DNA from 3 places in the Pseudonocardia sp. ICBG1034 genome. Region 2 is predicted to be linked to each of the others. Evidence: predicted binding sites of a transcription regulator. Region 2 holds the regulator's gene; each other region holds the start of a gene.
The links. The regulator LexA, encoded in region 2, represses DNA repair genes until DNA is damaged. The targets are predictions, from matches to a motif close to CGAACACGTGTTCG.

Region 1 (9,583 bases), on a different contig from region 2:
CCTGTTCCAGACCCTCGGTGACGCCGGGGCGCAGGTCGTCGTGGTGCCCGCGTCCTGGGGCGCGGGGCCGGGCAAGCGCGAGCAGTGGGAGCTGCTGGTGCGCGCGAGGGCCCTCGACACGACGGCCTTCGTGGCGGCCTGCGACCAGGCGGACCCGGAGGCGACGGGGCGTCCGGTGGCCGGTGACGCCCCGACCGGGATCGGGATCAGCGCGGTCGCCGGTCCGACCGGCTCGCTCGTCGCGGCGCTCGACGCCGCGCCGGGGACCCTGGTCGTGGACCTCGACCTCGACGCGGTGACCGCGGCCCGCCGGGCGGTCCCGGTCCTGGCCAACCGCCGGTACTGACCCGCCCGGCCGGCCGGTCGTCCCGTCCGACGGCCCGGCGGCCCGGCCCGGCCCCGTCCGGCGGCCCGAGCCCGTCCGGCAGCCCGGCGACCAGACCCCGTCCGACAGTCCGGCGGCCCGGCCCCGTCCGGCGGCCCGGCGGCCGACCTGCCCGGCTGACCGACTCCGGCCGCCCGCGCGCCCGTCCCGGCGGCACCCCCACGGTCCGGCTGCGGGCGTCCGTCGGGGAGGCGCCCGGTCAGGCCCGCAGCCGCAGCCCCTTCGGCGTCACCCGGAACCCGGCCTCGGTGAGCACCTCGGACAGCGCCGAGACCAGCGAGTCCTGCCCGTCGGCGCGCTCCACGGCGAGCGACCCGAGCCAGCCCTCGTGCACCGCCCCGGCGAGCGACTCGGCGCCGGCGCGCAGCTCGTCGCGGTCCTCGGTGAACGACAGCAGCGACTTCCCGCCCCGTTCGACGTACAGCGCGGGCGCCCCGTCGACGAGGGTGACCAGGGCGCCGGCCTTGCGACCGGGGCGGTGCCGGGTCTCGCCGGTCGTGTCCGGCCAGGGCAGGGCCGCGCCGTAGGGCTGGGCGGGGTCGGTGGCGGCGAGCACCACCCGGGACAGCTCGCGCCACGCCTCCCGCGGCGCCTGCGGGCGGCGACCGGCGCCGTCGAACTCGCCGTGGCGGCCGGCGCCGCCGAGCCCGCCCAGGCCGCCGCGCAGGTCGTCGGGCACCCCCGCGTACGGATCGTCGCCCCGCGGGAGCCCCGCAACGTCGCCGGGGAGGTCGTCGGAGCCCGGGGACCCGGCCGCCTCGCCGGAGAGGTCGTCGGGCAGTGGCTCGCCGTCCCCGGCCGGGTCGGCGGAACCGGCGCGGTCGGTCGGGTCGGCGACGACCGCGCCCGGCCCGGCACCGAGGCGGCGCGGACCGGTCGGCGGGGCGGGGGACGGGCCGCCGTCGGTCCCGGCGAGGGCACGGACCCGGTCGATCGCGCCCGGTACCGCGAACTGCGCCGCGCCGAGCCCCTCGACGATGTAGCCGCGCCGGCACCGGCCGGACTCCTCCATCGCCCGGAGCACCTTGTAGACCGCGGCGAACCCGCCGGTGACCCGCTCGGTGCCCAACGCGCCCCGGGTCAGCACGCCGTGGCGTTCCAGGAACGCCTCCGCGGTGGCGTGCGCACGGCGGGTCGGGTCGGGCTCGCGCGGCACGGCCACCGACCAGCGCCCGCCGACCGACGGCGGCCCGGTCCGGCTGGGCATCGACGGCCGCCCCGCACGCAGCTGCGCGTAGCGCCCGCGGGCCGGCCGGCGTGCCGTACGGTGCGCCCCGCCCTGCCGCCCGGACGCGCCACGCCGCCCGCCGCCCCCGGACAGCCGGGCCCGCAGCGGGCCGAGCGTGTCGTTGGTGAGCGCGCCCGCCCAGACCAGGTCCCAGACCGCGGCGACGACGTCGTCGTCGGAGGGGGCCGGTTCGTCCTGCTCGGTCAGCAGCACCCCGGCCCGGGTCGCGAGCTCGCGGAAGAACAGCGCGCCGCCCCCGGAGTCCGGTGCGGCCTCCGGGTCGGTCAGCGCGGCCGGGTCGGTCAGCCCGAGCGCGGCCAGCACCGCGGTGTGCAGCGGAGTGCCCGCGGTGTCCAGGTCGGGGGCGGGCAGCAGCAGGTCCGCCACGTCGGCCGGGGCCAGTGCCAGCCAGCCGTCCTGCCCGGACAGTGCGCCGCACCCGACCCAGGTCACCTCACCGGCGGCGGTCAGCTCGTCGAGCAGCGCGGGGGTGTAGCCCGGCAGCCGGGCCGGCAGCACCAGCGACTCGACCGCGCTCGCCGGCAGCGGCGCCCCCGCGAGCTGCTCGACCACACCGAGCACGTCCTCGGCACCCGGTGCGCGGCGCACCCGGCCTCGACGCTCGGAGCCCGACCGCACCTGGACGCCCTGCCACTGCGGCAGGAACCGGCCCAGCGCCCGCTGTTCGACGGGCTCGACCTCGTGCCGCAGCTTCGCCAGCGACGCGCGCCGCAGCCGTCGCAGCACCTCGGCGTCGCAGTACTCCAGCTCGCCGCCGGAACCGGCGGGCACCGACGCCTGCGGGCGCAGCTCGCCCTTCATCAGCCGACCGGTGCCGGTGAGCCGCTCCAGCACCCCGGCGACCACGGCCACGCCCAGCCCGAAGCGGCCGGCGAGCTCGGCGGCGGTGAACGGCCCGTGCGTGCGCGCCCAGCGCAGCACGAGATCCCCGAGCGGGTCGGGCACCGGCTCGGTGAACGCCTCCGGCACCCCGACCGGCAGCGCCGTGCCCAGCGCGTCCCGGATCCGGCCGGCGTCCTCGATCGCGATGAAGCGTTCCTCGCCGGCGATCCGCACCCGCAGCGCCCGGCGGTCGCGCTCCAGCTGCGCCAGCCACGCCGGGTCGACACCGCGGGCCCGCCCGTCGGCCTCGGACAGGTCGCCGACGAAGCGGAGCAGGTCCGCGGCGCCCTCCATGTCGCGGGCGTGCCGGTCCGGGTCGGTGCGCTGCAGCTGGCCCTCGATCTCGGCCAGCATCTCCGGATCGAGCAGCTCCCGGATCGCCTCGGAGCCGAGCAGTTCCGCCAGCAGCGTCGAGTCCAGCGACAGCGCGGCCGCGCGGCGCTCGGCCAGCGGCGCGTCGGCCTCGTAGAGGAACATCCCGACGTAGCCGAACAGCAGGCTGCGCGCGAACGGCGACGGCTGCGACGACTCGACCTCGGCGACCTTCACCTTCCGCGCGGCGACGTCGCCCATCAGCTCGCGCAGGCCGGGGAGGTCGTAGACGTCCTGCACGCACTCCCGCATCGCCTCCAGGGTGATCGGGAACTGCTCGAACTTGCCCGCGACGCTCAGCAGCTGCGCCGACTTCTGCCGCTGCTGCCACAGCGGGCTGCGGCGGCGCGGGTCGCGCCGGGGCAGCAGCAGCGCCCGCGCGGCGCACTCCCGGAACCGCGACGCGTACAGCGCCGAGTTCCCCAGCTCCGCGACGACGATCTGCTCGATCTCGCCCGGCTCCAGCAACACGTCCTCCGCGCTCGGGACGACCTCGGTGCCGTTGTCGTCGACGGCGTCCGGTAGGCGCAGCACGATCCCGTCGTCGGCGCCCGACGCGCTGACCTCGACCCCGCGGCGCTCCCGCATCCGGGCGGCGATCGCCAGTGCCCACGGCCCGTTCACCTGCGCCCCGAACGGCGAGTGCACGACGAGGCGCCAGTCGCCCAGCTCGTCGCGGAACCGCTCGACGAGGATCGTGCGGTCGCTCGGCACGTGCCGGGTCGCCTCGCGCTGCTCGCGCAGGTAGGACAGCAGGTTGTCGCAGGCCCACTCGTCGAGCCCGGCCGCGCCGGCGCGCTCGCGGGCGTCGGCGTCGGCCAGCCCGGACATCTCGCGCACGAACGCGCCGACGGCCCGGCCCAGCTCCAGCGGCCGCCCGATCGACTCGCCCTTCCAGAACGGCATCCGGGCGGGCACCCCCGGCGCCGGGGTGACGATCACGCGGTCGTGGGTGATGTCCTCGACCCGCCACGACGAGGTCCCCAGCAGGAACGTGTCCCCGACGCGGGACTCGTAGACCATCTCCTCGTCGAGCTCGCCGACCCGCGACCCGGCGCCGTCCGCGCCGCCCGGGGTCATCACGGTGAACAGGCCGCGGTCGGGGATGGTGCCGCCGGAGGTGACGGCCAGGCGCTGCGCGCCCGGGCGGCCGCGCAGCTCGTCGGTGACCCGGTCCCAGGTGATGCGGGCGCGCAGCTCGCCGAACTCCTCGGACGGGTAGCGCCCGGCCAGCATGTCCAGCACCGAGTGCAGCGCGGAGTCCGGCAGCGCCGCGAACGGGGCCGCCCGGCGGATCGTCGCGGCGAGGTCGGACAGCTGCCACGACTCCATCGCGACCATCGCGACGATCTGCTGGGCCAGCACGTCGAGCGGGTTGCGCGGGTAGCGCGTGGACTCGATCGACCCGGTCGTCATCCGTTCGGCGACGACGGCGCAGGACACGAGGTCCCCGCGGTACTTCGGGAACACGACGCCCTCGGACACCGCGCCCACCTGGTGCCCGGCGCGCCCGACCCGCTGCAGCCCGGACGCGACCGACGGCGGCGCCTCGACCTGCACGACCAGGTCGACCGCCCCCATGTCGATGCCCAGCTCCAGGCTGGAGGTCGCGACGACGCACGGCAGCACGCCGGACTTCAGCTCCTCCTCGACCAGGGTCCGCTGGTCGCGCGACATCGAGCCGTGGTGGGCCTTGGCGACCGTCGGCGCGGCCCCGCCGCCCACCCCGGACTGCCCGACCGCCTCGGCCGGGAACGCACCCGGGGCGTCGGCGTCGAGGTCGGCGGCCTCCTCCAGGGCCGCGGCCTCCTGCTCGGCGGCGAGTTCGTTCAGCCGGGAGGTGAGCCGCTCGGCGAGCCGGCGGGAGTTGGAGAACACGATGGTCGAACGGTGCTCGCGCACCAGGCCGAGCAGCCGCTCCTCCACCGCGGGCCAGATCGAGGGCTTGCGCGCCGTGCCCGCGGCGGACCCGACGACCTCCTCGTCGGTGCTGCCCGGGGCGGGCCGCTCGTCGAGCGCGGCCAGGTCGGGCACCGGGACCTGCACCTCGACCCGGATCGTCTTGGGGATCGCGGGCTGCACGACCTCGACCGGGCGGGTGCCGGACAGGAACGTCGAGACCTCGTCCACCGGGCGCACGGTCGCCGAGAGCCCGATCCGCTGCGGGGTGGCCTCGGTGATCTCCTCGAGGCGTTCCAGCGACACCGCCAGGTGCGCCCCCCGCTTCGTCCCGGCGACGGCGTGCACCTCGTCGAGGATCACCGTCGTCACCCCGCGCAGCGACTCCCGCGCGGCCGAGGTGAGCAGCAGGAACAGCGACTCCGGGGTGGTCACCAGCACGTCCGGCGGGGTGCGCTGGAACTGGCGTCGCTCGTCGGCCGGGGTGTCGCCGGTGCGCATCCCGACGGTGATGTCGGGGACCGGCTCGTCGAGCCGCTGTGCGGCCTGGCGGATGCCCGTCAGCGGCGAGCGCAGGTTGCGCTGCACGTCGACGGCGAGGGCCTTGAGCGGTGAGACGTAGAGGACCCGGCAGCGGTGCTTCGGCTCGGCGGGCGGCGGGGTGGCGGCGAGCCGGTCCAGCGCCCAGAGGAACGCGGCGAGGGTCTTGCCCGACCCGGTCGGCGCGACGACGAGCGCGTTGCGCCCGGCCTGCGCCGCGGACCAGGCGCCCTCCTGGGCCGCCGTGGGCGCCGCGAAGGCCCCCTCGAACCACTGGCGGGTGGCGGGGGAGAAGCCCTCGAGTGCGGTCACGCCGACCATCATGCGGGTGGGGTCCGACAGTCACCCGTCGAGCGCCCGTCGGACCGGGCGTGACCTGCGACGTCAGCGGGCGGCGTCGGCCCTCGTGCGGGGCCAGACCTCCGCGGTGTCCTCGGCCGGGAACTCGGCGACGACCGCCGCGACCGTCCAGACCATCGACGCCAGGAAGTCCACGCCCAGCGCGTCGACGTAGTGCGAGGTCTCGCGGGCGTCGGCCGGGTCGACGAGCGGGGCGACCGTGTAGCGGGCCCGGGCCGCGTAGCGCGGGCCCAGGTTGCTCCCGATCCAGCCCAGTGCCCGCTCGGAGCGGTCGTCGTGGTCGGCGAGCGCGGTGCGGGCGGCGTCGTACCAGTCGGCCAGCACCAGGAAGGCCAGCGACCAGCCGGGCGGGGTGGCGTCCGGCGGCATGTCCCGGTCGACCGCGGTCAGCCTGCGCACGGCGAACCGGGCCGGGTCGGGCCCCGGCGCGGCGAGGGTCTCGCGCACCGCTCCGGCCAGCACGTCGGAGACCATGCGGTAGGCGTTCTGCAGCTCCGCGTCGTCCGTGCCCGCCGACCTGCGTGTGTTCGGGGTCGTGCCCGCCATGTCCACCGTCCTCCGCTCGTGTGGCCGGGCCGGAGCGTAACGCCCTGGCGCGCGGCGGCCGTGGCACGGCAGCATCCGTCCGTGACCGCCGCACCCGACGCCACCTCCCCGCCGCAGGACCCCGCCCAGCCCCGCCTGCTGGCGGTGCTCGCGATCGGGCAGGTGCTCGGCGGGACGGCCGTGGCGACCTCGATCGCCGCGAGCTCGCTGGTCGCGTCCCGGTTGTCCGGCTCGCCCGCGGTCGGTGGCGTCGCGTCGACGGCGAGCGTGCTGGGCGCGGCGGGTGCGGCCGCCGTCGTCGCACGCGTGGCCCAGGCCCGGGGACGGCGTCCCGCGCTGGTCGGGGGCCACCTGGTGGGGCTGCTCGGCGCGGTCGGTGCGGTCGTCGCGGCCACGACCGGCTCGGTGGCGCTGCTGCTGGTGTCGTTGCTGCTGGTCGGCTCGGGGACGGCGGTCGGGCTCGCCGCGCGCTACGCCGCCACCGACCTGGCCGCGCCGGCGCGGGCCGGCCGTGCGCTCGCGCTGGTGGTGTGGGCGACGACGGTCGGTGCGGTCGCCGGGCCGAACCTGCTCGGTCCGCCGGCCGCCGTGGCCGTGTCGGCCGGGCTGCCCGGTGTCGCCGGTCCGTACCTGCTCTGCGCGGTCGCCTTCGCCCTGGCGGCCCTGACCGGGTGGCTGGGTCTGCGGCCCGACCCGCTGCTGCGGGCCCGGGAGCACGCGGGGACGCCGGCCACCGCGCCCGGGGCCGCGGCGGTGCGGCCGTGGGCGGTGCTGCGGGCCTCGCGCCCCGCGCTGCTCGGCGCGGTCGGCATCGTGCTCGGGCACGCGGTGATGGTCGGGCTGATGTCGATGACCCCGGTGCACATGGACCACGGCGGCGCGGCGCTGTCGGTCGTCGGGCTGGTGATCAGCCTGCACATCGCGGGGATGTACGCGCTCAGCCCGCTGTTCGGGTGGCTCGCCGACCGGCTGGGACCGGCCCGGGTGCTGGCCGGTGCCGGGGTGCTGCTGCCGCTGGCGGGGGTGGTCTGCGCCCTCGCCGCGCCGACCGCGACCGGCCTGCTGTCGGTGGGCCTGGTGCTGCTCGGTCTGGGCTGGTCGGCAGCGGTGGTGGGCGGGTCGGCGCAGCTCACGTCGTCGCTGGCGGTGGCCGACCGGCCGCGGGTGCAGGGCTCGGTGGACGTGGCGATGAACCTGGCCGGCGCCGCCGCCGGGATCGTGGCCGGGGTGCTCGTGACGGTGTCGTCCTACGCGCTGCTCGGCGCGCTGGTGGTCGTGGCGACGGTGCCGTTCCTGCTGGTGGTCGTGCGCCCGGCCCGCACGGGACGCCCGGCGGCAGGCTGAGCGGGACCCTCAGCGACGGCGCTGGTGGAGCCACCAGCGCACCAGCACGACCAGCGCGGACAGCAGCGCGAGCAGCGACACGACCTGCCACGCCAGGGGTGACCCGATGCCGGTCGTCGCGAGGACCTCGTCGGCGACGTCGACCGGGACGGTCGTGAGCAGTTCGGACATATCACCCAGGCTACCGGCTCCGGGCCGTCATCGGGCGGACACCGCACGGAGCGGGTGACCCGTCTACCCTCGCGGGCGTGCGACTGAGCCACTTCCGGGAACTGATGGAGGGCGAGTTCGGGCCGGTGCGGGCGGCGTCGCTGTCCCGCGACCACGTCTTCGCCGACCTCGGCGGCCGGACCGTCGAGCAGGCGATCGAGGCGGGTCTCGACCTGCGCCGGGTCTGGCGCGCGGTCTGCGCGGCCTACGAGGTCCCACCCGCACGGCGGTAGCGGCGCCCCGGGCGGTCGTGGTGACCGCTCGGCTCCCGTGGGTGTCCGGTCGGCGTGTCGCGGTGTCGGATCGAACGCGTGTTCGTCTACGGTTCCGCCAGGGCTCGCGGTACCGGTCCTGCGGCGCGGTGGCGGGCGAGTTGTCCACAGGCGCCGATCCGGGCCCGTAACTGTCAGGGGTACCCCATACCGTTGTGGTGTGCCTCCCCGAAAGACACCAGCAGGACCCGATCGTCGACCACCAGCGAGGAGTCAAGAGATGTCCGCTCCGGACCGCGGCAAGGCGCTCGAACTCGCCCTCGCCCAGATCGAGAAGAACCACGGCAAGGGATCGGTGATGCGCCTGGGCGACCAGGCCCGCGTCCCGATCAGTGCCATCTCCACGGGCTCCATCGCGCTCGACGTCGCGCTCGGCGTCGGGGGCATCCCGCGCGGCCGCGTCGTCGAGATCTACGGCCCGGAGTCCAGCGGTAAGACGACCGTCGCGCTGCACGCCGTCGCGAGCGCGCAGGCGGCCGGAGGCGTCGCGGCGTTCATCGACGCCGAGCACGCGCTCGACCCGGAGTACGCCAAGGCGCTGGGTGTCGACACCGACGACCTGCTGGTCTCCCAGCCGGACACCGGTGAGCAGGCGCTGGAGATCGCGGACATGCTGATCCGCTCCGGCGCGCTCGACATCATCGTCATCGACTCGGTGGCCGCGCTCGTGCCGCGCGCCGAGATCGAGGGCGAGATGGGCGACAGCCACGTCGGTCTGCAGGCCCGGCTGATGAGCCAGGCGCTGCGGAAGATCACCGGTGCGCTCAGCAACTCCGGCACCACCGCGATCTTCATCAACCAGCTGCGCGAGAAGATCGGCGTGATGTTCGGGTCCCCGGAGACCACGACCGGTGGTAAGGCGCTGAAGTTCTACGCGTCGGTCCGCATGGACATCCGCCGCATCGAGACCCTGAAGGACGGCACCGACATGGTCGGCAGCCGGACCCGGGTCAAGGTCGTGAAGAACAAGGTGGCCCCGCCGTTCAAGCAGGCGGAGTTCGACGTGCTCTACGGCGTCGGCATCTCCAAGGAGGGTTCGCTGATCGACGTGGGCGTCGAGCAGGGGATCATCCGCAAGTCCGGTGCCTGGTACACCTACGAGGGCGACCAGATGGGGCAGGGCAAGGAGAACGCCCGCAAGTTCCTCAAGGAGAACCCGGACGTCGCCGCCGAGGTCGAGAAGCGCATCAAGGAGAAGCTGGGGATCGGCGCCGTCGTCGACGCCGAGGAGACCAGCCCGGTCGAGCCCCTCCCGGCCCCGGTCGACTTCTGAGCGTGACCGGCGAGCGCGACGGGTCCGGAGGCACGTCCGGACGGGACGGTGCGGAGCCGACCAGGCCCCGCACCGTCCCGCTCGACGACCTGTTCGGGGTGACCCCGTCGGTCACCGACGAGCAGGAGTCGCCCGCGATCCGGACCGCCGACCCGACCGGCGGCGAGCCGGACGAGTCCGTCGCCGAGCCCCCGGCGGTCCCCGGCTGGGACACGAGCCCCCACCAGGTCTCGTTCGCCGCGCTGAGCGGC
Region 2 (9,583 bases):
GCTCACCCGGGCCGACGTCGACGCGTGGGCGTCGGGCGTCGCGTCCTGCGGCGACGAGCCCTTCTCGGTGGACCGCTGGTTCCTGGGCGCCGTCCGGCCCTGAACCGGCGGGCGTGGCGCGCGGGGCGCCGGTCGGGCAGCATCGCGGCCGTGGGCTCCCCGTCGTCGCAGACACCGATCACCGCGCGGGTGAGGATCGGGCAGCAGCCCGACTTCGTGCGCCTGTTCCAGACGCTGCCCCGGGCCGGCGAGTGGGTCAACTTCGCCCCGCCCGGCCGGCGGCGCGACGACTACGAGGTCGACTGGGTGCTGCACTGGGCGATCGACCCCGACGACACCGACAGCCCGGACGTCACCGTCGAGATCCAGCTCGTCGACCCGGAGTAGCCCGCTACCGGAAGCCGTGGCTGCGGATCGCGGCGACGCCGCCGACGCGCAGGGCCTCGAGCACCGCGCGTTCGTGCGGGACCGTGTCGGCGGGCAGGTCGGCGAGGGCGAACCAGTCCAGGCCCGCGGTCTTCCCGTCCTCGGCGCGACGTGGCTCGCCGGCCCAGCGTCGGCAGGTGAAGAAGAAGTCGACGCGTTCGTCGACGGGGTTCCCGTTGCGCCGGGTGCGGTGCACCGCGGTCAGCGGGACGAGGTCGGCGGGGTCGACGGTGACGCCGAGCTCCTCGTGGGCCTCGCGCACCGCGGCGGCGGCCGCGTCCTCGCCCGCCTCGACGTGCCCGGCCGCGGCGGCGGCCCAGTGGCCGTCCATGAAGCCGGTGCCCGCGCGCAGCTGGAGCAGCACCTCGGTGCGTTCACCGGTGCCGCGCAGCAGCAGGACGTAGGACGCCGGGACGACCCGGTAGCGCTCGCTCACGCCGTCGACCCTAGGTGCCGTACCGCCGTTCGCCGACGGCAACACCGGGGTAACCCGGCGGTCCTACCGTCGGGCGGATGGCGGCCCCCACCTCGCGCCCGGCACCGGTCGGCGACCGGCTCGGCGTCGTGCCGCCGCGGGACTCGGAGCTGCGGTTCCGCACCGTGCACGGCTACCGGCGGGCGTTCCGGGTGGCCGGCTCCGGGCCCGCGGTCGTGCTCGTGCACGGGATCGGCGACAGCTCGGCCACGTGGGAGGCGGTGTTCCCCGCACTGGCCCGCCGGCACCTGGTGATCGCCCCGGACCTGCTCGGGCACGGGCACTCGGACAAGCCGCGCGCCGACTACTCCGTCGCCGCCTACGCCAACGGGGTCCGCGACCTGCTCGGAGTCCTCGGGGTGCCCCGCGCGACGCTGGTGGGGCACTCGCTCGGCGGCGGCGTCGCCATGCAGTTCGCCTACCAGTACCCCGAACGCACCGAGCGTCTCGTGCTGGTCGGCACCGGCGGGGCGGGACCGGAGGTCACGTCGCTGCTGCGCGCGGTGAGCCTGCCCGGTGCGCACGCGGTGCTGGCGGCCTCGCAGCTGCCGCCGCTACGGTGGCAGCTCGGGTGGGCCCTGGACGCGCTGCGCCTGGTCGGGGCCGACCTCGGCCGCGACGCCGCCGACCTGCTCCGGCTGGTCGACGCGCTGCCCGACGCGACGTCCCGGACGGCGTTCATCCGGACGCTGCGCGCCGTCGTCGACTGGCGCGGGCAGGTGGTGACCATGCTCGATCGCTGCTACCTGACCCGCGGGATGCCGACCATGCTCGTGTGGGGCGCCCGGGACGCCGTCGTGCCACTGGCGCACGCCCGCACCGCGCACGCCGCGATGCCGGGCAGCAGGCTGGAGGTCTTCGACGACGCCGGGCACTTCCCGCACCACAGCGACCCGGCCCGGTTCGTCGGGGTGCTGGAGGAGTTCCTGGGGTCCACCGACCCGGCGCGGTGGAGCCCGGAGCAGTGGCGCCAGCTGCTGCGCTGCCCCGCTCCCCCGCCCGCCGGCGTCGCCGGGGCGCGGCCGGGACCGGTCTCGGCGACCTGACCCCGGGCCCGCGGTCAGAACACGAACCCCAGCCAGGTGCCGGCACAGCCGTGGCAGGCGCCGTGCGTCGTCGCGGCGCGGTGCACCGGGCGCAGGCAGATCACGCAGTGGGTCAGCCGGCGCCGGGCCCGGCGCAGCAGACCGTCGCGCACCTGGCGGACGGCGAGCCCGGCGTCGCCGTCCGGGTCGTCGCAGCCGGGCAGGACGGGTACCTCCACCGCGTCCGCCGGGTCCAGCACCGGGAGACGGCCGTCCCGTCGTGGTTCCGGGCGGGCCAGCAGCACCGGACCCGCCGGGGCGAACCCGAGCATCAGCTGCGGCGGCTCCCCGGCGACGAACCAGGCCACCGGGTCCGGCGTCGCGCCGGGCGGGAGCAGCCCCGCCGAGCGCAGGTCGGCGTCGGTCCAGCCGCCGCGACGCAGGTCGGCCGGGGTCAGCCCGAAGTGCCGCAGCCCGCCGGCGGGCAGGTCGAGCTCGCGCAGCTCCGCCGGGGACGGGACACCGACGTAGACGGTCCCGCGCTCCCCCGCCGGCTCCGCGACGGGCCCGGTGTCGTGGCCGTCCGCGACGCGCCACGGGGCGGCGACGAGTACGGCGAGCACCCGCGGGTCGACGCCGAGGCGCCCGGCCACCTCCGCGGTGCGGTCCTCGGTCACGTGGTCCCCGATCCCTGCCTCCACCACACGCGCCGGGGCGGCTCCGGTGTCGGAGCCGCCCCGGCGCGGTGCGGTGTCGGTCAGCTGCAGCCGCTGGTGGAGCCGCAGCCCTCGCAGAGGTAGCAGGACCCGGCGGGGCGCATCTTCGTCCCGCAGGTCATGCACAGCGGTGCGTCGGCGGCCTTGCCCAGACGCAGCTCGAGCAGCTCGGTGGAGCTGCCGACCTCGACCGGCGCCGGCTCGACACCGGCCTCCTTGCGCTCCTCGGTCGTCGGCACGGAGGAGCGGAACTCCTCCATGTCGAGCTTCTCGCCGGTGCCGTAGTCGTTCTCGACCTGGGCGGACCGCTCGTCGGAGGAGAAGATGCCCAGCTGGGCGCGCTTCTCGTACGGCAGGTGGTCCAGCGCCAGGCGGCGGAACAGGTAGTCCAGCACCGAGGTCGCGATCCGGACGTCCGGGTCGTCGGTCATCCCGGCAGGCTCGAAGCGCAGGTTGGAGAACTTCGAGACGTAGAACTCCAGCGGGATGCCGTACTGCAGGCCCACCGAGATCGACATCGAGAAGGCGTCCATCACGCCGGCCAGGGTCGAGCCCTGCTTGCCGAGCTTGACGAAGATCTCGCCGAGGCCGTCGTCGGGGTAGCTGCCGGCGGTGAGGTAGCCCTCGGCGCCACCGACGGTGAACGACACGGTCTCGCTGGGCCGCTTCTTCGGCAGCCGCTTGCGGACCGGCCGCTGCTCGACGACGACGTGCTTCTCCGGCTCGGCGTCGGCCTTCTTGTCGCCGCCCTTGCCCGCGGACAGCGGCTGGCCGACCTTGCAGTTGTCGCGGTAGATCGCCAGGGCCTTGAGACCGAGGCGCCACCCCTCGAGGTAGATCCGCTCGACGTCCTCGACGCTCGCCCGCTCGGGCATGTTGACCGTCTTGGAGATGGCGCCGGACAGGAACGGCTGCGCCGCGGCCATCATGCGGACGTGGCCCATCGGGGCGATCGTCCGGTCGCCCATGGCGCAGTCGAACACCTCGTAGTGCTCGGGCTTCATGCCCGGGGCGTCGACCACGTGGCCGTGCTCGGCGACGTACTCGACGATCGCCTCGGCCTGCTCGGCCTGGTAGCCGAGGTTGTCCAGGGCGCGGCGCACCGACTGGTTGACGATCTGCATGGAGCCGCCGCCGACCAGCTTCTTGAACTTGACCAGCGCCAGGTCCGGCTCGATGCCGGTCGTGTCGCAGTCCATCATCAGGCCGATCGTGCCGGTCGGGGCCAGCACCGACGCCTGCGCGTTGCGCCAGCCGTTGACCTGCCCGATGTCCTGGCACTGCTTCCAGACCTCGGTGGCGAGCTTCTGCACCGGGGTGCTGGAGGCGAAGGTGCGGATGCGGTCGTTCTCCGCGGCGTGCTTGCGGATGACGCGCTGGTGGGACTCGGCGTTGCGGGCGTAGCCCTCGTACGGGCCGACGACGCCGGCGAGCTCGGCGGAGCGCTTGTACGCGGCACCGGTCATCAGCGAGGTGATGGACCCGGCGAGCGCGCGGCCGCCCTCGGAGTCGTACGCGTGGCCGGTCGCCATGAGCAGCGCGCCGAGGTTGGCGTAGCCGATGCCCAGCTGGCGGAACTTCCGGGTGGTGTCGGCGATCGGCTCGGTCGGGAAGTCCGCGAAGCAGATCGAGATGTCCATCGCGGTGATGATCAGCTCGACGGCCTTGGCGAAGGTCCGGGCGTCGAACCGGTCGTCGGAGTCGAGGAACTTCAGCAGGTTCAGCGACGCCAGGTTGCAGCTGGAGTTGTCCAGGTGCATGTACTCCGAGCACGGGTTCGACGCGCTGATGCGCCCCGACTCCGGGGTGGTGTGCCAGTCGTTGATCGTGCCGTCGTACTGGATGCCGGGGTCGGCGCAGTTCCAGGCCGCCTCGGCGATGCCGCGGAACAGCTTGCGGGCGTCGACGCGCTCGATGACCTCACCGGTCATGCGGGCACGCAGACCGAAGTCGGTGCCCCCCTCGACGGCGCGCATGAACTCGTCGGTGACGCGGACGGAGTTGTTGGCGTTCTGGTACTGCACCGAGGTGATGTCGGAGCCGCCCAGGTCCATGTCGAAGCCGGCGTCGCGCAGGACGCGGACCTTGGCCTCCTCCTTGGCCTTGGTCTCGACGAACTCCTCGATGTCGGGGTGGTCGACGTCGAGGACGACCATCTTCGCCGCGCGCCGCGTGGCTCCGCCGGACTTGATGGTGCCCGCGGAGGCGTCGGCACCGCGCATGAACGAGACCGGGCCCGAGGCGGTGCCGCCGGAGGACAGCAGCTCCTTCGACGAGCGGATGCGCGAGAGGTTCAGGCCGGCACCGGAGCCGCCCTTGAAGATCAGGCCCTCCTCGCGGTACCAGTTCAGGATCGACTCCATGGTGTCGTCGACCGAGAGGATGAAGCAGGCGCTGACCTGCTGCGGGCTGGCGGTCCCGACGTTGAACCACACCGGCGAGTTGAAGCTGAACACCTGGTGGATCAGCATCCAGGTCAGCTCGTGGTCGAAGATCTCGGCGTCGCCCTCGGTGGCGAAGTAGCCGTGCTCGAGACCGGCCCGCTTGTAGGTGCCGACGACCCGCTCGACGAGCTGCTTGAGGCTGGACTCACGGGTGTCCGAGCCCACCGCGCCGCGGAAGTACTTGCTGGTGACGATGTTGGTGGCGTTGACCGACCAGCTGCGCGGGAACTCGACGCCGCGCTGCTCGAAGTTGACGGTGCCGTCGCGCCAGTTCGTCATGACGACGTCGCGGCGCTCCCACTCCACCTCCTCGTAGGGGTGGACCCCTTCGGTGGTGAAGACACGCTGCACGGTCAGGCCGGGCGCGCGCTTGGCGCCGGTCTTCCCGCGGCCACGCGACGGCTTGGCCGCCGCGCTCTCACCGGTGTCTGTCGTCGGGCCCCCGACGGTCTCGGTCATGAACTGCCTCCGCACATCCGACGCTTCTCCGCCCGCACGCTGGGGTGCGCGGACGGCTCTCTTCCCGGTACGACCGGCGACGACGACGCGCCGCTCAGCCGTCCGGGTGGTGACCGGCCTCGTCGTCGGCTGCTTCCCCGGCAGCCGCCGAACGCAGGTCGGCGATCTCCTTCTCGAAGTCCTCGATGGAGGAGAAGGACCGATAGACACTCGCGAACCGCAGGTACGCGACCTCGTCGAGCTCACGCAGCGGCCCGAGGATCGCCAGCCCGACCTCGTGGCTGGGAAGCTCCGCCGCCCCGCGCGCCCGCACCGTCTCCTCGACCCGGTGGGCGAGCTGTTGCAGGTCGTCCTCGTCGACCGGCCGGCCCTGGCACGCCCGCCGAACCCCGCCGACGACCTTCTGCCGGCTGAAGGGCTCGGTCACCCCGCTGCGCTTGACGACGGCGAGCACGGCCTCCTCGACCGTGGTGAACCGTCGTCCGCACGAGGTGCAGGACCGGCGCCGGCGGGTGCAGGTCCCGTCGTCGGCGGTCCGGGAGTCGATCACGCGGGAGTCCGGGTGTCGGCAGAACGGGCAGCGCATGGACGCTCACACCCCTCTTCCGTGACGTTCCGGAAACTCTCCGCAGCGATCCGTCCCCCCAACCAGTGGCGGAACGACACCAATGTAACCCCTACATCTAGGGGTACGCCATCCCGGGCCCGGTGCCACGCCGAGCTTCGCCCGATCGGGAACCGAGCCTCGCACACCACGTTCCGCGACCGGTCCGTCGCCGACGATCATGGAGCGGGGCATCGGCGCTGGTGGCGCCGAGGAACGTCGCGGGCGGCGCCGTCCGTCGCGCCGGAGGGACCGCGACCGGCGGCCACCCGATGCGGGGACACGCCCTGCGGACGCGCCCGGCGGCACGTCGCCGACTCCTCCGGCGACATCCCGGCGACCACGTCCCGACATCCGCGCGCCACCCCACGCAGCCGTCACCCGATGCGACGCCGACGCGGCGTCCGTCGCTCCGCACCGTCACCACCTCGGACCGCCCCGCAGCGCACGGCCGTGCGCACCACGGGGTGCGGCGTCGCGCCGCGCGGCGCCGCCGATGTCAACGCACGGCGCCGACCGACGGCACGGCGGCCGCGGGGGCGTTCCAGCCCGCCGCCGCGTCGCCCAGCAGCCCGAGCGCCACCACCGCGGTCGTCGCACACAGCAGGGCCGCGACCCCCGCGAGGAACCGTTCCAGGCGCCCGCGGGCGCGGCTGCGGGCCGGACGCGGGCGGGCCGGGACCAGGCAGCGCCGGGACGGCGGACGGACGGTGCGCGGTGCCGGCACGGCCACCGACCGAGGACGGGGCGGCGCCGCGGCCGGCGCGGGCCGCGTCAGGGTCGCCGTCGCCGCCGGGGCCGGGCCCGCGGCGGTGCAGCGGGGCGTCCGGACCGCGGGGTTCGGACCACCGGTGGGACCGGACACCGGGACACCGGCCCCGGGGGCGCCGGACACCGGAGCGCGCCGGGAACGGGCGGCGGGATGACGGGCCACCGACTCGGTCAGTGCGCGCTCGCGCGCCCCGTGGGCGGCCCACCGGTGGGCCGCGCGCGCAGCGGCCGACGAGCCGGCACCCGCCGCACCGGCGAGACCGTCGGCGGCCCGCACCCGCTCCCGGGCGGCGCGCCGGGCGCGCGAGGTGGGGGTGCCGGGCGCCGGGGCGCCGGTCAGGCAGCCGACCGCCCCGTGGTCGCGGATCCGCTCGTCGAGCTCTCGCATGGTTCCTCCTGCCGTCGGACCGCCCGTCCCCCGGGCGGTCTCGTCTCCCCCGCTCCCGACCGGCCCTTCCCCGAGCCCGGTCGAACGGGCGTACGAGCGGTGTAGCACCCGGCACCGACAACAACCGCGTTCCCGCAGGTCGTCGCCCGTGCCGGGGACGTTCTCAGCGTGGTGCGCCGACCGCGGGCGGCCCGGCCGGGCCGTGGGTGGCGACCGCGACGTCGGCGAGCACCCCGAGCCCGACGACCGCGGCCGCCGAGGCGAGCAGGACACCCGACGCGGCCACCGCACGGCGCACGACGCCCGGCACCCGGCCGGGCCGCACCCCGCCGGTCGTGGTGCGTACCGGGACCCGCCCGATGACCGTCACGTCCCCGATGACCGCCGCACCCACGATCGCCACCCCCGCTGCCGTTCCCGCTGCCGGTCGCCCCCGCGCGGCCGGACGGCGGCGCGGACCGCGTTCGATCGAACCAGTGTTCGATCGAACGCCTGTGCGATGTTGTACCACTGCGGCCCGGCGGAATCCACGACACGCCCCGGGCGACTTCGAACGCATGTTTGGCGAACGGGCCCGTGGCGGCTAGGGTCGTCGCCGTAAGTACCCCGAGGAGGCGAATGCGATGGCAGCGGACGACACCGGACACGGTGGTCCCGGCGTGACCGGCACCGCCGCGGACCGGGGATCCGCGAAGGTCCGGGAGTTCCCCGACCCCGCGGCCGACACCCGCGGCCTGACCCCGCGGCAGAAGAAGGTCCTGGCCGTCATCCGGGACTGGGTGGACCGGTACGGCTACCCGCCCAGCGTCCGCGAGATCGGTGACGCGGTGGGCCTCACGTCCACCTCGTCGGTGCACCACCAGCTCCGCACCCTGGAGCGCAAGGGCTTCCTCCGGCGCGACCCGAACCGCACCCGCGCGGTCGACGTCCGCAGCCCGGAGCAGATCGCGGGTACCGACGGGACGGACTCCGACACCGACACCGCCGACCTGCGTTCCGCGCGGCCGGCGCCGGCGTTCGTGCCGCTCATCGGCGACATCGCCGCCGGTGGCCCGATCCTGGCCGAGCAGGCCGTGCAGGACGTGTTCCCGCTGCCGCGCGAGATCGTCGGCGAGGGCACGCTGTTCCTGCTCAACGTCAAGGGCGACTCGATGGTCGACGCCGCGATCACCGACGGCGACTGGGTCGTCGTGCGCCAGCAGCCGGTGGCCGAGCAGGGCGAGGTCGTGGCCGCGATGATCGACGGCGAGGCGACCGTGAAGACGTTCCGCCGCAAGGACGGGCACATCTGGCTGATGCCCGCGAACGACGCCTACGACCCGATCCCGGGTGACGACGCGTCGATCCTGGGCCGCGTCGTGGCGGTCCTGCGCCGCCTCTGACCTCCTCGGACGGCGCCCGCTCCCGCGATCAGCGGGACCGGCGGCGCCGTCCGTGCAGGGACATCGCGACGGCGCCGGCGACCAGCAGCGCCCCGAGCGCCGCGGCCCCGCCCGCGGCAGGCAGCCACGACGGGTACGTGCGGTACTCCGGCACCGCGGCGGGCTGAGGCACGACCGGTGCCTGCGGAACGGTCGCCGCGGACACCGCGCCCGGGACGACCGTGACCGCCGCCGCGGTCAGGCCCCGCGCCTCGCTCCCGGAGTGCAGCGCGCCCCGGCCGTCCGGGGCGACCGCCTCACCCTGCGCCTCCCCCGGCAACGGCACCGGCAGCGGTGCCCCGCCCAGGGCCGCGACCAGCGCGTCGGCCGTCGCCGGTCCGCCGGCGGGCAGCGGGAACACCCAGGCGTCGGTGTAGGTCCGCAGCACGGCGGCGCGCCCGCCGCCGGCCCCGGCCGGCGAGAGCCCGCCGCCGGTGACCGTGCGCGACCCGGCGGCCCCGAGCGGCCCGCCGCCGGTGCCGGACCAGGGCAGCACCACCTGTGCCACCCGGCGCAGCTCCACGGGGTCCCCGCCGTCGCGCAGCGGCGCGGCGGGCCGGTACACCCCGGCGGCCCCGGTGGTCTTGTCGACCAGCAGGGGCACGCCGTCGTCGCCGACCAGCAGTGCCTCGACGTCGCGCGGACCGTCGGCGTGGACCAGGTCGTGCACCCGTGGCGGCCCGGCCGGGGGCAGCACGACGAGCCGGACCGACCCGCGCCGCGCCCCGTTGTCGCCGGTGTCGGCGAGCCACAGCTCCCCGCCCGGTCCGAGGCCGAGGTCCTCGACATCGGTGACCGGGACGTCGGCCTGCCGGGTGCCGGTGACCGCACAGCCGGCCGGATCCAGGGTGAAC
Region 3 (9,583 bases), 370 kb from region 2:
GGAGCCGCTCGCGTTCATGGGCGTCCAGCAGCGCGACGAGGTCGGCGCGGTCGCCGGGATCGGCCGGGGCGGCCCACCAGACGGTGACGGTCACGGCGTCCAGCCTTCCACGTCGCTCCCGCGCCGGGCCGCACCGCCGGGAGTGATCACGGATCGGGCACGCGGAGGGTCGCCCGCCGACGTCCCCGGTGCCCGATCCGTGATCGTGCCCGTCCCCTCAGCCGCTGCGGCGGGCGGCGAAGTCCGTGCGGACGTGGGCCGGGCGGGCCTGCGGGGCGGGCCCCGCCGTGCGCGGTGCCGGCGGGCCGCCCGGGGCGCCGGACCGGCCGCGCCTCGCCGCGCGACGCTCGGCGCGGTTGGCGGGGGTGGGCGCCCCGGCGGGACCGGTGTCGGCGGTGGGGACAGGGGTGTGTCGGGTCGTGGGCATACGACCTCCTCGGAGCATCGGGTCGGACTCGGACCGGGTGCGGAGGGCCGGTGACGCGCGGGGACGCCGGAAGGGCCGCACGAGGGCGGCGACGGTTCCGGGCCCGGTGGACGTCACGGGCCGGCGGCGGAGCGCGGAGATCGACTCCGCGGGCCGCTCAGAGGAACCGGATCAGCATGGCGGCGACGCTACGACGACCGCCCGGGCCGGGGCCACCGGTTTTCCCGGGGGCCGCCGACCTATCGTCGCGGGCATGGAGACGGCGGACGTGCTGGTGGTCGGCGGCGGCATCGCCGGGGTGTCGGTCGCGTGGGAGCTGGCCGCGCACGCCCGCGTCGTCCTGACCGAGGCCGAGCAGGACCTGCCGGTCCACTCCACCGCCCGCTCGGCCGCCACCTACATCCCCGGCCACGGCTCCGGCCCGTTCCGCGCGCTGATCGACGCCTCCGGGCCGCGATTCGCCGCGCTGCCCGGGCAGCTCGGCACGCCGCCGCTGCTGTCCCCGCGCCCGGTCCTGCACCTCGCCGACGACGAGCAGGCCGCGGACCGCCTCGCCACGACGCTGCGCGAGCAGCACGGTGAGCCCGGCGCCCCGGTCGCCCTGGACCCCGCGCAGGCGTGGCGACGCGCGCCGGTGCTGCGCCGCGCCCCGCGTGCGGCCGCGTGGACCGCCGGCGCCTGCGACGTCGACACCGCGGCCCTGCACGACGGCTACCGGCGCGGGCTGCGCGCCCGCGGTGGCACCGTGCTGCGCGGCGCCCGGGTGGCCGCGCTGGACCGGGACGGCTCCGGCTGGAGCGCGACGACGACCGGCGGGCACCGGGTGCGGGCGGGAGTGGTCGTCGACGCGGCCGGGGCCTGGGCCGACGCGGTGGCGGCGCTGGCCGGCGTACCCGGCGCCGGGCTGACCCCGTACCGGCGCACGATCGCCGCCTGCCCGGTCGGCGACCCGTCGGTGCTCACCGTCGACGGTGCCGTCCTGCCGATGATCGCCGACGCCGCCGAGCGCTGGTACCTCAAGGCCGAGGCGGACGTCGTGCTGGTCTCCCCGGCCGACGAGACCCCGGCCGAGCCGGGCGACGCGCGGCCCGACGAGCTCGACGTCGCCCTCGCCCTGGACCGGGTGGGCTCGGCGACCACGCTCGGGCTGCGGTCGGTCCGGACCGCGTGGGCGGGGCTGCGGACCTTCGCCCCCGACCGCGCCCCGGTGCTGGGCGCGCGCCCGGAGCACCCGGGGTTCTTCTTCGTCGCGGGGCAGGGCGGGTCGGGCATCGAGTCCGCCCCGGCACTGGCGGCGCTGGCCGCCTCGGTCGTCCTGGGCCACCCCGCCCCGGCCGACGTCGAGCTCGACCCGGCTGTGTGCTCGGTCACACGGCCGACGTAAGCGGTCGCTTACCCATGGCTGGCACCATGGTCCCCATGGCGCTGACCACCACCGGCACCGAGACGCACGACCTGTTCTCGGGCGACTTCTGGACCGACCCGCACCCCGCCTACGCGGCCCTGCGCACCGAGGAGCCGGTGCGCGAGCTCGCACTGCCGGACGGCAAGGCGTGGCTGATCAGCCGCTACGCCGACGTCCGTGCGGCGTTCGTCGACCCGCGGCTGAGCAAGGACTGGCGCTGGACGCTCCCCGCCGACCAGCGCGAGGGCCAGCCGGCCGCGCCGATCCCGATGATGATCCTGATGGACCCGCCGGACCACACCCGGCTGCGCAAGCTCGTCGGTCGCTCGTTCACCGTGCGGCGGATGAACGACCTGCAGCCCCGGGTCGAGGAGATCACCCAGGAGCTGCTCGACGCGCTGCCCGCCGAGGGCCCCGTCGACCTCATGCGCCAGTACGCGTTCCTGGTCCCGGTGCTGGTCATCTGCGAGCTGCTGGGGGTGCCCGCCGAGGACCGCGACATGTTCTCGGCATGGTCGTCGGTGATGGTCGACGACTCCCCGCAGGAGGAGAAGTTCGCCGCGATGGGCAGCCTGAACGGCTACCTCGCCGAGCTGATCGAACGCAAGCGCACCGAGCCCGACGACGGCCTGCTGTCCGGCCTGCTCGCCGTCAGCGACGCCGACGGCGACCGCCTGTCGTCCGAGGAGCTCGTCGCGATGGCGACGCTGCTGCTCATCGCCGGGCACGAGACCACGGTCAACCTGATCGGCAACGGCGTGCTCGCCCTGCTGACCCACCCCGAGCAGCGCGCCCGGCTGCAGGCCGACCCGTCGCTGATCACCTCGGCGGTGGAGGAGTTCCTGCGCTTCGAGTCGCCGGTCGCCAACGCCCCGATGCGGTTCGCCAGCGAGGACGTCGAGTACTCCGGGGTGACCATCCCGGCCGGGTCGACCGTCATGCTCGGCCTCGCCGCGGCGAACCGGGACCCGGAGTGGCTGGAGGACCCGGAGCGGCTCGACATCACCCGGGACTCGTCGTCGGGGGTGTTCTTCGGCCACGGCATCCACTTCTGTCTGGGCGCACAGCTCGCCCGCACCGAGGGGCGGGTGGCCATCGGCAAGCTCATCGCCCAGCGGCCGGACCTGGCGCTGGCCGTCGATCCGTCCGAGCTCGTGTACCGCGAGTCGACACTGGTCCGGGGCCTGTCCCGGCTGCCGGTCACACCGGGCGAGCCCGCCTGAGGGCGCCGCCGCCGGGCGCGACCGAGGAGGGTGCGCCCGGCGGGCGGTGTCGGACCGGCCCGGCAGCCGTCGGCGCAGCGGGGCGGTGCCGGCGCAGCGGGCGGTGTCAGCGCAGCGGGGCGCCGGTCTTCTCCCGCACCTCGTCGGCGCCGACGCCGGGCGCGGTCTCGACCAGCTCGAGCCCGTCCGGCGTCACGTCGATGACCGCCAGGTCGGTGACGATCTTCGTGACGCAGCCCAGGCCGGTGATCGGCAGCGAGCAGCGCTCGACGATCTTGGGGGACCCGTCCTTGGAGACGTGGTCCATCATCACGATCACCGAGCGCGCGCCGTGGACGAGGTCCATCGCCCCGCCCATCCCCTTGATCATCTTGCCGGGGATCGCCCAGTTCGCGAGGTCGCCGTTCGCGGCGACCTCCATCCCGCCCAGGACGGCGACGTCGAGCTTCCCGGCCCGGATCTGGCCGAAGCTCTCCGCGGAGCCGAAGAAGGCGGCGCCGTCGGCGACGGTGACGGTCTCCTTGCCGGCGTTGATGAGGTCGGCGTCGACCTCCTCGTCGGTGGGGTAGGGGCCGACGCCGAGGATCCCGTTCTCCGAGTGCAGGACGACCGTCCGGCCCTCGGGGATGTGTCCGGGCACCAGGGTCGGCATGCCGATGCCGAGGTTGACGTACGCGCCGTCGGGCAGCTCGGCCGCGACCCGGGCGGCCATCTCGTCACGGTTGAGGGCCATGGTCAACGCACCGTCCTGAACTCGACCGGCTTCTCGACGCCGGGGACGTGCAGCACGCGGTGCACGTGGATGCCGGGGGTGTGCACCGCGTCGGGGTCGATCTCCCCGGGCTCGACCAGGTGCTCGACCTGGGCGATCGTGGTCCGCCCGGCCGCGGCGCAGTCCGGGTTGAAGTTGCGCGCCGCGCGCCGGAACACCAGGTTTCCGTGCCGGTCGCCCTTCCAGGCGTGGACCAGCGCGAAGTCCGGGGTGAGGGCGCGCTCGAGGACGTAGGTCACGCCGTCGAACTCGCGGGTCTCCTTCGCCGGGGACTCGACGGCGACCGAGCCGTCGGACGCGTAGCGCCAGGGCAGCCCGCCCTCGGCGACCAGCGTGCCGACCCCGGCCGGGGTGTAGAACGCCGGGATGCCCGCGCCACCGGCCCGCAGCCGCTCGGCGAGCGTGCCCTGCGGGGTCAGTTCCAGCTCCAGCTCACCGGCCAGGTACTGGCGGGCGAACTCCTTGTTGTTGCCGACGTAGGAGCCGATCGTCCGCCGGATGCGCCCGGCGGTGAGCAGGGTGCCGAGGCCGAAGCCGTCGACGCCCAGGTTGTTCGAGATCGTCTCCAGGTCCGTCGCGCCCTGCTCCAGCAGTGCCGCGATCAGCACCGTCGGAACCCCGGACATGCCGAACCCGCCGACCGCGAGCGACGCCCCGTCGCCGATGTCGGCGACCGCGTCCGCGGCGGATGCCACCACCTTGTCCATCACGCACCTCCGTCGCCGGCGAGGGTACGCGGTGTACGACAGACGCACAAGCGTTCGCTGTGCGAACACCGTCCGACGGGTCGGGACCCACCCTCCGCGCGCCGAGGTGCAGCTCGGGGGTGTCCGAGAGGCCGACCGGGAGCTCTGAACTGCATCCCGGTGACGTTCCAGGGGCGGGGGTGCCCTCTCACGGTGCCGAGCCCAGCTCAGCGGGGCCCGAGGGTGCCCCGCACCCCGCTGAGCTGCATCTCGGCGACCGCCGCCGTCGCGGCGCACCGTCGGCCGGGCGGGCGCGGCGTGGGTCAGGCCGGGGCGGGGGCGGTGTGCGGGTCCCCGACGGCGATCTCCCCGCCCGCGGCGACCTCGGCGTAGACCCCGGCGCACGCCCAGACCCCGCCGACCTGCGGGATCTCGATGCGGTTGTTCTTCGCGATCGTCCGCAGGGTGTCCGGGTCGTCGGGCAGGTCGCCCTGGGGGAGCGTGGTCATGACGCAGCGCATGGTGGCGAAGGAGAACGTGATCCGGGCGTCGTCGCCCAGGGCGCTGGTGCTGCCGGGCCAGTCGTTCTCGACGAAGCCCGCCCCTTCGTCGCGCAGCACGATGTTGGGGCGGTAGCGGAGCGGGTCGAAGGTCGCGTCCGGGTTCAGCTCCCGCAGCCGGTCCAGCGTCGACTCGGTGAGCACGTGCAGCGACGACAGGTCGAAGAACGTGCCCGGCGCCCCGAACGCGGAGATGTCGAACCGGCTGATGACCTCGCCGGAGTCCTCGTGCCGGGTCGTCGTGTCCTCGATGAGCTTGCGCGGCGCGAGCTGCTGCGGGGTGAGGCCCTCGATGTCGGGCCACAGCTCCTCGAAGTAGCTCCCCTCCGGGGGGACCGAGATCAGCGAGACGTCGCGGCCCAGCGCCGCGGAGAGCGCGGCGTCGAGGCCCTCGTCGTCGCTGCGCAGCACCGAGCCGTCCGGGAAGGTGATCTCCACCGGTGGGGTGGGCTCCCCGACGGCCGGCTCGGCCACGAACCGTGCGGAGAAGCTCAGCAGGCCCAGCCAGCGCTTGGGCACCTTGGCGCTGGCGATGATGCCGGTCCCGTTGTCGAGCACCGCGTAGGCGCGGTCGCCGAGCAGCCCCCGTTCGGTGATGGTGGCCCGGGTCAGGGACTCCCCGAGCATCGACTTGACCGGATAGCGGTAGAGCGCTGCGACCGTCATGTCCGGTGTATATCGGCCCGTCCGTTCGACGTGCACGGCCCGAACGGACGGGCCCGCGGGAGCGGTCCTCAGCTGAGGACGCTCCTCCGGTCGACGGCCGCAGATGCGCGGCCCTCGGCGCCCGATTCACCCGGACGTCGCAGCTCAGTGGCCGAGCAGTGCCGCCCGCAGCTCGTCGGCGGAGGCGTACACCGTCGTGGCGCCCGCGGCCTCCAGCTCGCCCGGCTCGGCGTAGCCCCAGCCCGCTCCGGCACAACGGAGGCCGTGCTCGGCGGCGCCCTCGACGTCGTGCAGCCGGTCGCCGACCATCAGCGGCTCGTCCGCGCCCGAGGGGGACCCGAGCCGGCGCAGCGCCTCGGCGACGACGGCGCCCTTGGTCGGCCGGTCCGCGGCGCGGGTGTCGCCGACGATCTCGGCGAACAGGTCGGTCCAGCCGTGGTGGGCGAGGATCTTGCGGGCCGAGGTCTCGCCCTTGCTGGTGGCCAGGGCCATCGTCACGCCGGCCGCGGACAGGGCACGCAGCAGCTCCGTGACGCCGGGGTAGGGCGTGCAGTCCAGGCAGCCGTCCTCGTCGCCGTAGAGGCGCCGGTACACCGGCAGCACGGCGGCGGTGCCCTCGTCGCCGAGGATCGGGGGCAGGCTGCGGTAGAGCGGCGGACCGAGCAGGTGTGTGCCGAGCGCGGACTCGGGGACGTCCAGGCCCACCTCGTCGATCGCGCGGCGCATCGAGCCGAGGATGCCGGGGGCGGAGTCGACGAGGGTGCCGTCGAGGTCGAGCAGGATGTGGGTCAGCACGTCGGGTCATTCTGCCTCCCGGGAGACCCGGCCGTCCCTTCTCCCCGAACGGTCGCAGGTCGTACACTTGTACGCATGGCGAACACACTGCTCGGGCCGCTGTCCGGCACCGACCGGGTCGACGGCCTGCTCGACGACGGCGCGTGGATCGCCGCCCTGCTGGAGGTCGAACTGGCGCTGTCGGCGGTCGCCGCCGAGCAGGGCGCGGTCACCGAGCACGACGCCGACGCGGTGGAACGCGCCGTCGCCGCCGTCGCGGGCGTCGACCCGCACGCGCTGGCCGCCGAGTCGGTCGAGGGCGGCAACCCGGTGATCCCGCTGGTCAAGCGGCTCAAGGCGGCCGCGGCGCGGATCCAGCCCGGCGCCGAGCGCGCGGTGCACCCGGGCGCCACCAGCCAGGACGTCATGGACACCGCGCTGATGCTGCTCACCCGACGGGCCGGGCACCGCGTCGTCGCCGACCTCACCGCCTGCGCCGACGCCGCGGCCGCGCTCGCCGCCACCCACCGCGACACCCCGTGCGCCGCCCGCACCCTCGGCCAGCAGGCGCTGCCCACCACCTTCGGCCTCGTCGCCGCCACCTGGTGCACCGGGCTGGACCGGGCCCGCACCGGGCTCGACCGGGTGCTCACCGCGCTGCCGGTCTCCTACGGCGGCGCCGCGGGCACCCTCGCGGCCGTCCACCCGTTCGGCCCGGCCGTCGCCGACGCGCTGGCCGCGCGGCTCGGCCTCGCCCCGCAGGGCGTGCCGTGGCACACCGAACGCAGCCGCATCGGCGAGCTCGCCGGGGCGCTCGGTGTCGCCGCCGGGGCCTGCGCCAAGCCCGCGGGCGACGTCGTGCTGCTGTCCGCCACCGAGCTCGGCGAGGTGTCGGAGTCCGCGCCGGGGGACTCGTCGTCGATGCCGCACAAGCGCAACCCGGCCGCGGCCGTCACCGCCCGAGGCGCCGCGAAGCGCGCCCCCGGCCTGGTCGCGACGCTGCTCGCCGGCGCCGAGCAGGAGTTCCAGCGTGCCGCCGGTGCCTGGCACGCGGAATGGGAGACGCTCGTCGCGCTGCTGCGGGTCACCGCGGGCGCCGCGGCCCGGCTGCGGGTGAGCCTGGAGGGACTGCAGGTGCACCCCGAGGCGATGGCCCGCAACCTCGACCTCGCCGCGGGCGCCCAGGGCCACGGCACCGGGCACGCCGCCGACCTGGTCGACACCGTCCTCGCCGGGCGGCCGGCGTGAGCACCCCCGAGGACGTGGGCGCCCCGCGCACCGAGCAGGTCCGCTCGCTGGCCAGGGGGCTGGCCGTCATCCGGTCCTTCGACGCGCAGCGCCCGCAGCAGACCCTCGCCGACGTCGCCCGTGCCACCGGGCTCACCCGCGCCGCGGCGCGCCGGTTCCTGCTCACCCTGGCCGAGGAGGGCTACGTCCGCACCGACGGCAGGCTGTTCACCCTCACCCCGCGGGTGCTCGAGCTCGGCTGGTCCTACCTGTCCGCGATGGGCCTGCCCGAGATCGCGGCCCCGCACCTGGAGCGCCTGGTCGCCACGGTGCGCGAGTCCGCGTCGGTGTCGGTCCTCGACGGCGACCCGCACACCGGATACGACGTCGTCTACGTCGCCCGCGTCCCCACCTCGCGGATCATGACCGTCACCATCACCATCGGGACCCGCTTCCCGGCCTGGGCGACGTCGATGGGCCGCGTCCTGCTCGCCGCGCTCCCGCCCGCCACCCTCGACTCCTACCTCGGCGCGCTGGAGCCCGCGGCGCTGACCGCGCACACCGTCTCGACGCCCGGGCAGCTGCGCACCGAGCTGGACCGGGTCCGCACCGACGGGCACTGCGTCGTCGACCAGGAGCTGGAGGCCGGGCTGCGCTCGGTCGCGGTGCCCGTCCACGACCGCGCCGGGAGGGTCGTCGCGGCCGCGAACGTCTCCACCCACGCCTCCCGCAACGACGCCGACGGCCTGCGCGCCGACATCCTGCCCGAGCTGCGCGCCTGTGCCGCCGCGATCGAGGCGGACCTGCGTGCCGCCGGGTGACCGGGAACAGACCGCGCCCGCGGTGGGTTGGCCCTCCCAGGAGCTGATCACGAGCGACGGAGGCACGGTGAGCGGACGTCTGCACCTGGCGGTCGAACTCGGAGCGGCGGGGCGTCACCCCGGCGCGTGGCGGCTCGGCGGCGCCGACCCGGCCCGGCTGTTCACCGCCCCGTACCACCTGGACCTGGTCCGCACCGCGGCGCGCGGCGGGCTCGACCTCGTCGCGCTGCCCGACTCGCTGCAGCCGCCCGGGGCCGACCCGGCCGCACTGCCCGGCACCCTCGACGCCGTCGCCGTCGCCGCGCGGGTCGCGCCCGCCGTCCCCGGTATCGGGGTCGTGCCGACGGTGACGGTCACCCACACCGAGCCGTTCCACCTGTCCAAGGCCGTCGCCACCCTGGACTTCGTGTCCACCGGGCGGGCCGGCTGGCAGCCCGACGTGTCGCGCACGCAGGCCGAGGCCGACCTGTTCGGCCGTGCGCGCGCCGACCGCGACGCGGCCTCGCTCTGGCGGGAGGCCGGCGAGGCGATCGAGGTCGCCGCCCGGCTGTGGGACTCCTGGGAGGACGACGCCGAGATCCGCGACGCCGCCACCGGCCGCTTCGTCGACCGCGACCGGCTCCACCACATCGACTTCACCGGCGAGTTCTTCTCCGTGACCGGACCGTCGATCACCCCGCGCCCGCCGCAGGGGCAGCCCCTGACCGTTCTGCGCGGCGACGAGACCGAGGCGCTGGCGACCGTGGGCCGCTACGCCGACGTCGTCCGGGTCGCGGCCGACACGGTCGCCGGTGCCGCCGAGGCCCGGGACCGGGTGCGTGCCGCCGTCGCCGACGCCGGGCGCCACCCCGAGCAGGTCACCGTGCTGCTCGACGTCGAGATCCTGCTGGGCGACGACGCCGCCGCGCGGCTGCGCGAGCTCGACGCACTCGCCCCCGCGGACGCCGACACCGCCCCGGCGACGCTGCGCCACGTCGGCGACCCGGCCGCACTCGCCGCCCTGCTGCGCGACGCCGCAGAGG

Region 1: recA (recombinase RecA) is a predicted target of LexA. The motif match lies at 8,092-8,105, and genes of this name have one in related genera.
Region 3: KPF22_RS11500 (CoA transferase subunit A) is a predicted target of LexA. The motif match lies at 4,578-4,591, and genes of this name have one in related genera.

The regions. Positions count from the first base shown of each region.
Region 1 is NZ_JAHLEK010000021.1:44,258-53,840, reverse strand. It holds gene KPF22_RS21785 (carbon-nitrogen hydrolase family protein) at 1-346, shown strand, start outside; gene KPF22_RS21780 (ATP-dependent helicase) at 585-5,651, opposite strand; gene KPF22_RS21775 (hypothetical protein) at 5,712-6,233, opposite strand; gene KPF22_RS21770 (MFS transporter) at 6,315-7,577, shown strand; gene KPF22_RS21765 (hypothetical protein) at 7,587-7,748, opposite strand; gene KPF22_RS21760 (DUF3046 domain-containing protein) at 7,826-8,020, shown strand; gene recA (recombinase RecA) at 8,280-9,332, shown strand; gene KPF22_RS33260 (RecX family transcriptional regulator) at 9,335-9,583, shown strand, end outside.
Region 2 is NZ_JAHLEK010000015.1:1,755,034-1,764,616, reverse strand. It holds gene KPF22_RS09805 (methyltransferase domain-containing protein) at 1-103, shown strand, start outside; gene KPF22_RS09800 (hypothetical protein) at 151-387, shown strand; gene KPF22_RS09795 (NUDIX domain-containing protein) at 392-862, opposite strand; gene KPF22_RS09790 (alpha/beta fold hydrolase) at 940-1,947, shown strand; gene KPF22_RS09785 (hypothetical protein) at 1,962-2,603, opposite strand; gene KPF22_RS09780 (vitamin B12-dependent ribonucleotide reductase) at 2,684-5,545, opposite strand; gene nrdR (transcriptional regulator NrdR) at 5,640-6,131, opposite strand; gene KPF22_RS09770 (hypothetical protein) at 6,649-7,308, opposite strand; gene KPF22_RS09765 (hypothetical protein) at 7,472-7,702, opposite strand; gene lexA (transcriptional repressor LexA) at 7,932-8,690, shown strand; gene KPF22_RS09755 (hypothetical protein) at 8,719-9,583, opposite strand, start outside.
Region 3 is NZ_JAHLEK010000015.1:2,121,025-2,130,607, forward strand. It holds gene KPF22_RS11475 (4'-phosphopantetheinyl transferase superfamily protein) at 1-94, opposite strand, end outside; gene KPF22_RS11480 (hypothetical protein) at 218-427, opposite strand; gene KPF22_RS11485 (FAD-binding oxidoreductase) at 681-1,811, shown strand; gene KPF22_RS11490 (cytochrome P450) at 1,847-3,055, shown strand; gene KPF22_RS11495 (3-oxoacid CoA-transferase subunit B) at 3,162-3,788, opposite strand; gene KPF22_RS11500 (CoA transferase subunit A) at 3,791-4,534, opposite strand; gene KPF22_RS11505 (MOSC domain-containing protein) at 4,837-5,739, opposite strand; gene KPF22_RS11510 (HAD hydrolase-like protein) at 5,884-6,534, opposite strand; gene KPF22_RS11515 (lyase family protein) at 6,610-7,761, shown strand; gene KPF22_RS11520 (IclR family transcriptional regulator C-terminal domain-containing protein) at 7,758-8,561, shown strand; gene KPF22_RS11525 (LLM class flavin-dependent oxidoreductase) at 8,629-9,583, shown strand, end outside.